DNA from 2 places in the Serratia liquefaciens ATCC 27592 genome. Region 2 is predicted to be linked to the other one. Evidence: predicted binding sites of a transcription regulator. Region 2 holds the regulator's gene; the other holds the start of a gene.
What was found. The regulator CRP, encoded in region 2, controls carbon source genes, mostly activating them, when cyclic AMP is high. The targets are predictions, from matches to a motif close to ATGTGANNNNNNTCACAT.
Positions count from the first base shown of each region.

Region 1: a site for CRP is predicted at 3,003-3,020, ahead of idnO (gluconate 5-dehydrogenase). Genes of this name have one in related genera too.

Region 1 covers NC_021741.1:3,525,727-3,531,742, reverse strand. Annotated here, with positions in the region: gene M495_RS16565 (MFS transporter) at 1-1,071, shown strand, start outside; gene M495_RS16560 (DUF1097 domain-containing protein) at 1,337-1,831, shown strand; gene M495_RS16555 (LacI family DNA-binding transcriptional regulator) at 1,833-2,816, opposite strand; gene idnO (gluconate 5-dehydrogenase) at 3,086-3,850, shown strand; gene idnD (L-idonate 5-dehydrogenase) at 3,875-4,906, shown strand; gene elaB (stress response protein ElaB) at 4,993-5,304, shown strand; gene M495_RS16535 (GH36-type glycosyl hydrolase domain-containing protein) at 5,348-6,016, opposite strand, start outside.
Region 2 covers NC_021741.1:4,845,195-4,851,210, reverse strand. Annotated here, with positions in the region: gene argD (bifunctional acetylornithine/succinyldiaminopimelate transaminase) at 1-731, shown strand, start outside; gene M495_RS22660 (YccS/YhfK family putative transporter) at 869-2,944, opposite strand; gene crp (cAMP-activated global transcriptional regulator CRP) at 2,999-3,631, opposite strand; gene M495_RS22650 (OsmC family protein) at 4,011-4,418, shown strand; gene M495_RS22645 (phosphoribulokinase) at 4,455-5,324, opposite strand; gene M495_RS22640 (YheU family protein) at 5,476-5,709, opposite strand; gene M495_RS22635 (hydrolase) at 5,706-6,016, opposite strand, start outside.

The DNA of each region.
Region 1 (6,016 bases), 1.3 Mb from region 2:
ACCGTCATTTATGGCGCCTATGCCGCCGGCGTGCTGATTTCGCTGTTCGGCGTGGGCAACATGGCCGGCAAGGTCAAAGACCTGCGTAGCATGATTGTACCGGCGCTGCTGGTGGTTTTGGCCGGGGCCTTGCTGTTCTCGATGGCCGATTCGTTTTTGATGATGTTTATGGCGCGTCTGCTGGCCGGGATCGGCACCGGGGCTTTGACCGGTGCGGCTAACATTGCGCTGGTGCGTTTCGGGCCGAAGGACGGCGGTAAAAATGCGGCGCTGATTGCCACGCTGTCATTCACCACCGGTCTGGCTTTGGGGCCGATTTTCAGCGGCGTGGCGCTGCAAACCGGGTTCCACACGACTTCGCTGCCGTTCATTATCATCATGGCGGTGGCGGCAGTTGCCGCACTGGGCGTGATGCTGAAATGGCCGGTTGAAGCCGTTGTTGTACCTCTCAGCGGGGCACCGGCAGCAGAAGCCGCGGCAGAAAAAAGTTCGTTGGCGGATGGCCTGCGCGCTACCGGAGGCAAGTTCTTCTTGTGTGCTGGCGCGTTGTTCATCTGCTGGGCAGTGGCTGCCAGTATTCTGGCGATAGGGCCAAGCGTATCGGAAAAGCTATTGGGCATGCACAGCCGGGGCGTTTACGGCTATGTGATTGCGGTTTATTTGGTGATTGCCGGTATTAGCCAGATCCTGAGCCGTCGCGTTAATGCGCGCCATTCGCTGATGTTTGGCTGTCTGGCGCAGGCGCTGTCAGTGGTGGTGTTCGCCGAGGCGATTCAGATCCACTCGCTGGCTCTGGCCAGTGCCGGTATGGTGATTGCCGGTTACGCCTACGGGGCGATTTTTGTCGGCAGTGCCACCTTGGTGAACCTGATTTCACCGAAGGCCAGCCATGCGAGACTGATTTCACTGTTTTACGTAATCGCCTATATCGCCAACTGGGTTCCGATCCTGTTGGGGGCGGTTATCGACCATGCCAGCCTGCATCTGGCGGTCAATCTGTTATTTCTGGTCAGTGCCGTGGTTTGCTTATCTTTGAGCTTCATGGTGACCCGCGCGGGCTTCCCGCGCTGATACCCGCCGAGTTTCAGGTTGCCCGTCGGCAACGTGAAATTAGCAGGGTAGCTGAACAACGATTTTAGCCACGCAAGGTGGCGAACGATTTCCCTGGTGTTGTTGTGTGTCATTTCCAGCGTGCTAGTCACGCTGGTTTTTTTTGTGACAAATTCCTCAATTCTGCAATTTCAGTATTTCTCATTACAAAATTTTTGTGATTTACATCACTTGAATTTGCCGATTTTCGCGTAAACTGCGCGCTTTCTTTGCTGCGGGTCAGTTTATGAACGTTCTTTTTGCCATTGCTGTGACTACCGGGATCCTCTCCGGCGTGTGGGGATGGGTGGCTGTTAGCCTGGGGCTGATCAGTTGGGCCGGTTTCCTGGGCTGTACGGCCTATTTTGCTTGCCCGCAGGGGGGGCTGAAAGGGTTGTTGATCAGCACGCTGACCTGCTGCAGCGGGGTATTTTGGGCGATGGCGATCATTCACGGCAGTGAGCTGGCGCCCGGCTGGAGCCTGCTCGGTTATCTGCTGACCGGCGCGGTGGCTTTTCTGATGTGCATTCAGGCAAAGCAGCAGTGGCTGGGTTTTGTGCCCGGCACCTTTATCGGCGCTTGCGCCACCTTCGCCGGCGGCGGCAATTGGTCTCTGGTGACCCTTTCCCTGTTGGTGGGATTAGTGTTTGGCTACGCGATGAAAAACAGCGGCCTGTGGCTGGCGGCGCGCAGCGAAAAACCGAAACCGGCGGCCGCTGTTACCGAACATGTTAACCGCTGAGTTAAATGGTGCCGCCGAGTGAGATGCGGTAGTGCAGATCAACGCGCTCAATGCACGGCACCCCTTTAATGCGTTTCAACAAGATCTCTGTGGCCACCTTGCCGATATCAAACCTGGGTGTAATAACGCTGGCGATGCCCGGCGTGGTGGCTTTGCCGATATCCAGGCCGTGAAATCCCGACAAAGCGATATCCTGCGGAACCCGCAGCCCCAGCCGCAGACACTCCTGTAAGACCCCAACGGCCAGATCGTCATTGGTGCATAAGATACCGTCCAAGTCCGGGTAGAGCTGCCGTGCCATGGCCAGCATGTCGGAGCCGACCGTCACCGACGAAACACGGTGCGGTGTGATTTGGCGCGGTGTCAGGCCCTGTTTTTCCATCGCCCGGCAGTAGCCCTGAAAACGTTTGGTGTCGCGCGCATCGGACATGGCGCCGAAATAAACCACCTGACGTTTACCGCTGGCCAGCAGCGCTTCGGTCATGTCGTAACCCGCCTGGAAGTTATCGAACCCCACGGCGATCCTTCCTTCCGGACCTTCCAGATCCATCACCTGCGCCACCGGGATTTTGGCGGCCGTCAGGTACTTTTCCGCCCGCAGAGTATGCTCCGAATCCGTCAGGATCAGCCCGGCGATTGGGTAAGCCAGCAGTTGGACGATATGCTCTTCTTCGCGCTGTCGACTGTAGTCATAGTTCACTACCAGCGTTTGGTAGCCCTGTTCCAGAGTGATGGATTCGATACCGGCCAGCAGATCGGCGAAAATTTGGTTGTTGAACGAGGGGATCAAAACGCCAATGCGCGGTTTTTGCGTTGAGCGTGCTTCATCGCCGTCGGTAAAGTTCACTTCCTTCATCACCTGGGCAATTTTCTCGGCGGTTTCGGCCGCCACCTTTTCCGGCGTTCGCAGATAGCGGCTGACGGTCATTTTGGTCACGCCGGCGAGCAGCGCAATATCTTGCAGCGTGACGCGTTGGTTCTTCATTCTGAGGCCTTAACAGGGTGGGGCGGCGAAATCGCGAATAACGCCATGTTAACAAATCGATTTAGTGATAACAATCGACGACATAAAGTATAAAAATCTTATTTTTCAATGAAATGTGTTGAGTTTGTTTCCCGTGAGATTGCGTGGCTTCACGTTAAAGGTAACAGGTTTTAGTAACACTGTTTTAAGTGATCGTCATCACGTTTTTGCCGGCGGCGATCCGCTGAGATAGGCACCTGTCTTATCTGAATGACACTGCCGGGGACGTTATGAACAACTTATTTTCACTGGATAATAAAAAAGTACTGATTACCGGCGCTTCTCGGGGCATTGGTTTTCTGCTGGCGCGTGGGCTGGCGGAGTACGGCGCTCACATATTGGTCAATGCGACCACCGAAGAAAACGCCCAGCGAGCCGTTGAAGCACTGCGCCGTGAGGGCTTCCGCGCCGATGCCGCGGCCTTTGATGTCACTAACTCTCAGGCCATTCATGCCGCTATTGAGAAAATTGAGGCGCAAAGTGGTGGGATCGATGTGTTGATTAACAACGCGGGCATACAGCGTCGCCACCCGTTTACCGAATTCCCGGAAAAAGACTGGGACGACATTATCGCCGTCAACCAGAAGGCGGTATTTATGGTGTCACAAGCCGTAGCCCGCCATATGGTGCAGCGTCAAAGCGGTAAAATCATCAATATCGGCTCGATGCAGAGCGAACTGGGCCGCGACACCATCACCCCCTATGCCGCTTCCAAAGGGGCGGTGAAAATGCTCACGCGCGGCATGTGCGTAGAGCTGGCGCGCTACAACATTCAGGTCAATGGTATTGCCCCGGGCTACTTCAAAACCGAAATGACTCAGGCACTGGCGGACAACCAAGAGTTTACCGCCTGGCTGACAAAGCGTACCCCGGCTGCCCGTTGGGGCGATCCGCAGGAGTTGATTGGCGCGGCGGTGTTCCTGTCGTCCAAAGCCTCTGATTTTGTCAATGGTCACCTGCTGTTTGTCGATGGCGGAATGTCGGCCGCGGTATAGCCGCCTGCTTATGAGAAAATGATGATGAAAATTCAAACCCAATCCTGCGTGGTCAACGGCAAATATGACGTGGCGGTAGTGGAGCAGGAGGTTGAGTACCAGGGCCACGGCACGCTGGTGAAAATCACCCGTGGTGGCATCTGCGGATCAGACCTGCATTATTATCAGGAGGGTAAAGTCGGCAGTTTTCAGGTGCGTCAGCCGATGGTGCTGGGCCATGAGGTGATCGGTGAAGTGGTCGCCAGCGACACGGCTCGCCTGCCCTTGGGCCAGAAAGTGGCGTTAAACCCCAGCAAGCCCTGCGGGCAGTGTAAGTATTGCCTGGCGGATCAACAAAACCAATGTACTCAAATGCGCTTTTTCGGCAGCGCGATGTACTTCCCACATGTTGACGGCGCTTTTACCCAGTACAAGGTGGTTGATAGCGCGCAATGCATTGCGTTCGACGCCAACTGCGACGAGAAGGTGATGGTTTTTGCCGAGCCGCTGGCGGTGGCGATACATGCCGCCAGGCAGCCCGGTGAAGTGAAAGGGAAAAAGGTGTTTGTGTCCGGCGTCGGCCCGATCGGCTGCCTGCTGGTGGCGGCGCTGAAGGCGTTGGGCGCCGACGAAATTGTCTGCGCCGATCTCAGCCCGCGTTGCCTGGATATCGCCGGAGATATGGGGGCATCCCGCTGTCTGCACGCCGGCAATGACGATTTCAGCAGCTATCAGCAGGAAAAAGGGTACTTCGATATCGCTTTTGAAGTCTCCGGCCATCCACTGTCGTTGCAGCGTTGTCTGGAGGTCACCCGCGCCAAGGGGACGGTGGTGCAAGTCGGTATGGGAAGCAGCTTCCCGGATTTCCCGCTGATGCTGTTGATCGCCAAAGAGCTGAATCTGCTGGGATCCTTCCGGTTTGTTGAAGAGTTCGCCCTGGCGGTGACGTGGCTGGCCGAGGGGACAGTCAATCCGCTGCCGCTGCTGTCCGCCGAGTTCGACAATCGTCAACTGGCTGAGGCGCTGACGTTTGCCGGCGACAAGAGTCGAGCTGCCAAAGTCCAACTGGTGTTCTGATTTTAGCCATCAGTCTGATGGCGGGGATCGGCGATCCTTGTCTATAGTTAAGGGCCGTTTCATTTTTTAAACACGGAGAACTTACCATGGCGAGAAATACGGATGCGGATCAAACCACGCTCGATGACGATCTGAGAATGCTGAGCGACACGCTGGAAGAAGTGTTGAAGTACTCCGGCGATCGGGCCGATCAGGCCTATATCGATATCAAAGCTCATGCCGAAGAGGCATTGAGTGAGGTCAAGTCGCGGTTGGCTGACACCACCGAGTCCTACTATGCGCGCGCCAAGGACGCCGTTTGCCGAACCGACGGTTACGTGCGTGAAAACCCCTGGTGCAGCGTAGGGATTGGTGCCACGGTTGGCCTGGTACTGGGCTTGTTGCTGGCGCGTAAATAACGGCCTGTAGACGTTGGGCGCGGCACCCGCCGCGCCCCAATATTTACTGCCCCAATGTCACTTCCACCTGATGGATTTTGCCATCGTCTACCAGCGTTATCACAGCTTCCGACTGTTTTTCACCGTCGACGCTGACCTGCGCCGCGCCTTGCCCCTGACGAACAACCAACCGATATTCGCTGCTACCCTCCCGGTAGTTAAGCGTCACCTGTGGCCAGTCCGCCGGCAGGCGGGTATTGACGCTCAGCCGATCGCCATGGCGTTTCAGACCCAGCAGTGACTCGAGGATCAGCCGATACATCCAACCGGCAGAACCGGTATACCAGCTCCAGCCGCCGCGACCGACGTGCGGCGCCACCGCGTAAATATCGGCGGTAACCACATACGGCTCGACCTTGTAGCGTTCCGCCGCGGTACTGTCCAGGCTGTGGTTGATCGGGTTGATCAGCGCCATCAGTTCCCAGGCGCGCTCGATATTGCCCATTTCGGCGAAGGCCATCACCGCCCACACCGCGCCATGGGTATATTGTCCGCCGTTTTCCCGCACGCCAGGCAGATAGCCGCGGATATAGCCCGGATTCGGGCCGTTGCCGTCAAAAGGCGGCGTCAGCAGTTTGATCAGGCCGGCCTGGTTGTCGACCAGGTGTTTATCCAGCGACTGCATGGCTTGCAGGCTGCGTGGCGCATCACCGGCACCGGACAGTACTGACCA
Region 2 (6,016 bases):
AACCGGCTGATATCGTACACGTGCCGTTCAACGATCTGGCCGCGGTGAAAGCGGTGATGGACGACCATACCTGCGCGGTGGTAATGGAGCCGATCCAGGGTGAAGGGGGGATTACCCCGGTAGACGCCGACTTCCTCAAGGGCGTACGCGAACTGTGCAACCAGCATCAGGCGCTGCTGGTATTCGACGAAGTGCAAAGTGGTATGGGGCGCAGTGGCAAACTGTTCGCCTATATGCACTATGGCGTGACGCCAGACATCCTGACCACCGCCAAGGCGCTTGGCGGTGGCTTCCCGGTTAGCGCGATGCTGACCACCGAAGAGATTGCCTCGGTGATGCAGGTGGGTACCCATGGCACCACCTACGGCGGCAACCCGTTAGCCTGCGCGGTGGCGGAGGCGGCGCTGGACGTGATCAATACGCCAGAAGTGCTCAGTGGCATTGAACTGCGTCATGGACTGTACGTGCAGGCGTTAAAGCAGATTGGCGAGAAATATGGTGTTTTCAGCGATATTCGCGGCATGGGGCTGCTGATCGGTGCCGAATTGACGAAAAATCACCACGGTAAGGCGCGTGATTTCCTGACTGCCGCCGCTGCACGCGGGTTGATGATCCTCAATGCCGGGCCAAACGTGATCCGTTTTGCGCCTTCGCTGGTGGTAGCAACCGAGGATATTGACGAAGGGATGGCGCTGTTTGAGCTGGCCGTGCAGGACGTGATTGGCGCTTAATGCATAAGGGCACCGAGGGTGCCCTGAGTTTGATGACAAAGTGGTCTGTGAGCCCGAGATACTCGGGCCTGGTGCACCGAGGGGCGGTCTCCCTAATAACAAGCTTTGTCAGCAGTCTGAGGGCGCCGGCGGCGCCCTTATTGATCGCGCAGTTTGCGTTTCAGCCAGATACCATGGTGCGGACGCTGGCGCCAGGCCAGTGACGAAATGGTGTGCATGACGCTCAGGTGGGACAAAATGCGCCGCAGATGGCGTTCCATTTCAGTCACCGGCATATCCGGCTGCAAATCCGGTGGCTGCATAATGCCGTTGCCACTGCTCGGCCCGTCGTATTCAAGCCGCTGCTGACAGCTTTGCAGCGCGATTTCACAAGACTGCAGATACTCCTCTGCCAGCTTTGGCGTCAGCATATAGTGCTCGCGCGCCAGAATGGTCATCGCATTCAGGTGTTCGACAATAAACTGGCTGTGCGTAACCCACAGGCGCATATCTGCCAGGTAGCTCGATTCAAATCCCGGCTCCTGCATCGCCTGATTGAGTGAGGTGAACAGCGCGTTATGCGCCTGATTGACCTGCATGCGGGCATAAGCCAGCGCGCTGGGATCGGGTTCTTGCTCTTCCAGCAACAGGCGCAGCGCCTGCTGATCGTTTTCCAACGCCTGGTGGGCGTTCTTGCGTAGCAGACCGCTTTGCCACTGTGGCCACAGCCAGATGGTACTACCGAACACCAGCACGCAGCCGATCAGCGTGTCGATCAGGCGCGGCACCAGGAAGTGGGTGCCGTTCAGTGCCAACAGTTGCAGGGTGTAAACCGCCGTCACCGTAAAGCCAATTACCGCCAGCCCGTAATTTTTACGTGAAACCAGATAGGCCAGCAGCGTGATCACCAGCATCACGCCCAGCGTCTCAGCCTCGGGCAGCTGCAGCTGCAGTAACCCGGCGGCAATCACCAACCCAACCAGAGTGCCGAGCGCACGGTGCTGGATGCGTACCCGGGTGGCGTTGTAGCCGTTTTGGCTCACCAGCATGATGGTCAGCAAGATCCAGTAAGGTTTTGGCAGATTGAATATCATCCCCAGGCTGCTGCCCGCTGCCAGGGTGACTCCCAGCCGAGCCGCATTGCGCAGGGCGTTGGATTTGAACGACAGGTAACTGACCAGCGCGGGCCAGAATGGCAGACGGTTTTGATTGGCCATCAGATCGCGTCGGTAGAGTGGGTGCTGGGTGCGCAGCAGGCGGGCGATGCGGCTGAAGTGGTAATAACAGAATTGGCCGACCGGGTTATCCGGGTGTTGCGCCGCCACTTTTTCCAGGGCTGCCAGCTCATGATCCATGTTGAAACGCTGAGAATGCTGATGATAGAGGATATCGTGCGCTACCGTGCGCAGCCGATTGGCAATCACCTGTGCATTGCGGCGGATAATGGCTTCGGCCTGGCTCTGCTCTACCAGTTTTTGGACTTCTTCCGGCAGATGCAGGCTGACGGTGATATGTTCCTGCAAATCCAGCGCGACCTGAAAGGTGCGTTGCAGGCGCTTTTGTTCGAGATTGCTGGCATGGGGCAGAAAATTAAGCTGCTGATACAGCAAGGTGATCAGGTCCATGACCTTTTGCTGGCGCACCAGCAGCGGTGGTAAGGCGGTCTGCGGATCGGTGTGCTGGGTCAACAGCGAATATTTGGCTTCGAAGTAGTCCGCCAGCTCCAGATAGAGCTGATTGAGCGACTCGCGCATCGGTTGCTCTTTCCACAGCTTGAACCAGAACCAGGTAAACAGGCCGTACCAGGCGGTACCCACGATATATAACACCGGCGCGTGCCAAAGCGGCACCGTACCGGCCATGCTGAGGGAGAAGATGGCGGCAACCAGCGCGGCGGGCAGCAGGCGGGCGTGCAGTGGGCTGATTTCGCCGCTGACGCCAAGCAACAGTGCCAGACCGAGCATCAATGCGGGCAGCGGTACTTGCCACAGCAGTGCCTGTTGCAGCAGCAGGCTGCTAAGCGCAAAGAGCGAGCCGCCGACGATCAGGCGTTTAAAGAAGCGTTTGTGGGGCGTGTCCAGCCCGGCGATGTTGCAGCAGGCGGGAACCAGGGAAAATAGTAGGCCGTATTGCAGTTGGCCGATCAGCAGCCCGAGCAGAACCGGCAGGCACAGCACCAGCGTTTGTCGCAGTGCATAGTTGACTTCCGGATGATAAATCAGTCGGCGCCACATGATAAATCGGGGCATAAAAAAACGGCGCGAATTATCGCGCCGTTTTTTCAGTGATTAACGGGTGCCGTAAACGACAATAGTTTTGCCGTGAGCGGAGATCAGGTTTTGATCTTCCAGCATTTTCAGAATACGACCCACGGTTTCACGAGAGCAACCGACGATCTGGCCAATTTCCTGACGGGTGATTTTAATCTGCATGCCATCCGGATGGGTCATGGCATCAGGCTGTTTCGCCAGGTTCAGCAGGGTTTGCGCGATGCGGCCCGTAACGTCCAGGAAGGCGAGGTTACCCACTTTCTCAGAGGTTATCTGCAGGCGGTTTGCCATCTGGGCAGACAGGCGCATCAGGATGTCCGGGTTTACCTGAATCAGCTGGCGGAATTTCTTGTAGGAAATTTCAGCCACTTCACAGGCGGTCTTCGCCCTAACCCAGGCGCTACGCTCCTGACCTTCTTCAAATAATCCAAGCTCGCCGATGAAATCCCCCTGGTTAAGGTAGGACAGGATCATCTCTTTACCTTCTTCATCCTTAATCAGCACCGCGACGGAGCCTTTGACGATGTAGTAAAGCGTTTCGGCTTTTTCACCTTGGTGAATCAGCGTACTTTTGGATGGATATTTGTGGATATGGCAATGAGACAGGAACCATTCGAGAGTAGGGTCTGTTTGCGGTTTGCCGAGAACCATTCGCTGTTATCCTCTGTTGTTATCGCTGCCTTGTGTCACAGGGGTCAGAGTTCCCTGTAAAACGTGCTGTCGCCGTTGTTTTAATGGTGGCTATCAGCAGGTTTTGAGGCGTGTCATAAATATACGCTGTCGCTCTAGCATATTAACTTGCCGGGAGAGCTGCAAGCTACATTCTGTTAACATACCGGTAAAGGAGCCTTTCCCTGGGAGTTTCCCTGAAATCAGTGTCCCGGAAAGATTTATTGCGGCTCTGTTTGTAGCACAGAGTGAGGCGGGTGTCTCGTGTTGTCTCGCTTCAGCATGATTAGCATCAGGTTCCGTTGCCAGTTTCTATGCGAAAGCGTACTCTGATTTTAAGAAATTAACCGGAGTGACCAGCATGCAGGCAAGAGTTAAGTGGGTGGAAGGGCTGACGTTTCTGGGTGAATCCGCGTCTGGCCATCAGGTATTGATGGACGGCAACGCCGGCGATAAAGCACCCAGTCCGATGGAAATGGTGCTGATGTCAGTAGGGGGCTGCAGTGCTATCGACGTGGTGTCGATCCTGCAAAAAGGACGCAACGACGTACGTGATTGCGAGGTGAAACTGACCTCTGAACGCCGCGAAGAAGCGCCACGGTTGTTTACCCATATCAACCTGCATTTTATCGTGACCGGCAAAGATTTGAGCGACAAGATCGTGGAACGTGCGGTCAACCTGTCAGCTGAGAAGTACTGTTCGGTTTCACTGATGCTGAGCAAAGCCGCCAGCGTGACCCACAGTTTTGAAATCCGCGACCTGGCGTAACGGATAAAGGGGCGCGGTTGTACCGCGCCCCGTAGATTACTCGATTTTTTTCCCTTCCAGCAGTCGCTGCACCAGCGGCGCCATGATCAGTTCCATCGCCAGCCCCATTTTGCCACCCGGCACCACCAGCGTATTGATATGCGAGATAAAAGATCCCTGCAGCATTGCCAGCAGATAAGGGAAGTCGATCTGGTCCAGCCCGCGGAAGTGGATCACCACAAAGCTCTCGTCCAGCGAAGGGATAGCCTTGGCGGCGAACGGGTTGGAGGTGTCTACCGTCGGCACCCGTTGGAAGTTGATATGGGTACGTGAGAACTGCGGCGTGATGTAGTTGATGTAGTCTTCCATCGAACGAACCACCGAATCCATTACCGCTTCGCGGGAGTGACCGCGTTCACCGGTATCGCGGATCAGCTTCTGGATCCATTCCAGGTTCACGATCGGTACTACGCCGACCAGCAGATCGACGTGTTTGGCCACGTCGATGTGTTCAGTCACGACGCCACCGTGGAGCCCTTCGTAGAACAGCACGTCGGTCGGTGCCGGCAAGGCTTCCCATGGGGTGAAAGTGCCGGGAACCTGATTATAGGGTACCGCTTCATCGTAGGTATGAAGATACTTGCGTGAGCGACCGGTGCCGTTTTTGCCGTAGTCGAGAAAGCTTTGTTGCAGCAGGCCGAAGTCATTGGCTTCGGGGCCGAAATAGCTGATATGGCGGCCGAGATCGCGCGCTTTGCGGATCGCCGCGTCCATTTCCGGCCGGGTGTAGCGGTGGAAACTGTCGCCTTCCAGCTCGGCGGCGCGGATGTTCAACTGCTGAAAGATTTTACGGAACGCCACGCTGGTGGTGGTGGTGCCGGCCCCGCTGGAGCCGGTCACTGCGATAACGGGATGTTTGGCGGACATGGTGGTAGGTCACTCCGTGTTAAATGCGCAGGCGTCAGATATGATTATTGGTCTGTTTGACGCCCTTTCGCCAAGGGCAAAATTCCGCGCGTTGGTTTGCAATAACCCATTGTTACCTGATTTTTTCCGTCAGTCATAGAACCGATCGCCACTAAATTTCTTCCTGCCCGGCGCGGAACTGGCCGCGTGGCATGATGTTGACGGTCTCATGCAGTTCTGACCAAACCAGCAGCACCTCGCCGTTTTTCAACTGGCGGCGCACGTCTTCCACTTTCTGTTCCAGCGAGCGTTCGTGCTCGCCGTAGTCGGTGCCTTCGCGTAACACAAAGGACTCGATCAGGCTGTTTAGGGTCTCAGTTTCCAGTTCTTTCCAGGGGATAATCACGTGGTTGTGTCCAGATAAGGGGAAAGCCAGGATGGAATACGGTATTCCAGCCACATTTGGGGGTGTTTCAAGGTGCCGCCGACAAAACCGACGTGGCCGCCAAACTCGGTCAACTGATACTCAATGTTGTGCGGCAGCGTGGTGACCTCGGGGATCACTTCGTCGGTCATAAAGGGATCGTCTTTGGCATGGATGATCAATAACGGCGTCTGGATCGCCGGCAACAGCGGCAGGGCGCTGCAACGGCGATAATAATCACTGGCGTCGCTGAAGCCGTGAATGCGCGAGGTAATGGCGTCATCAAAGT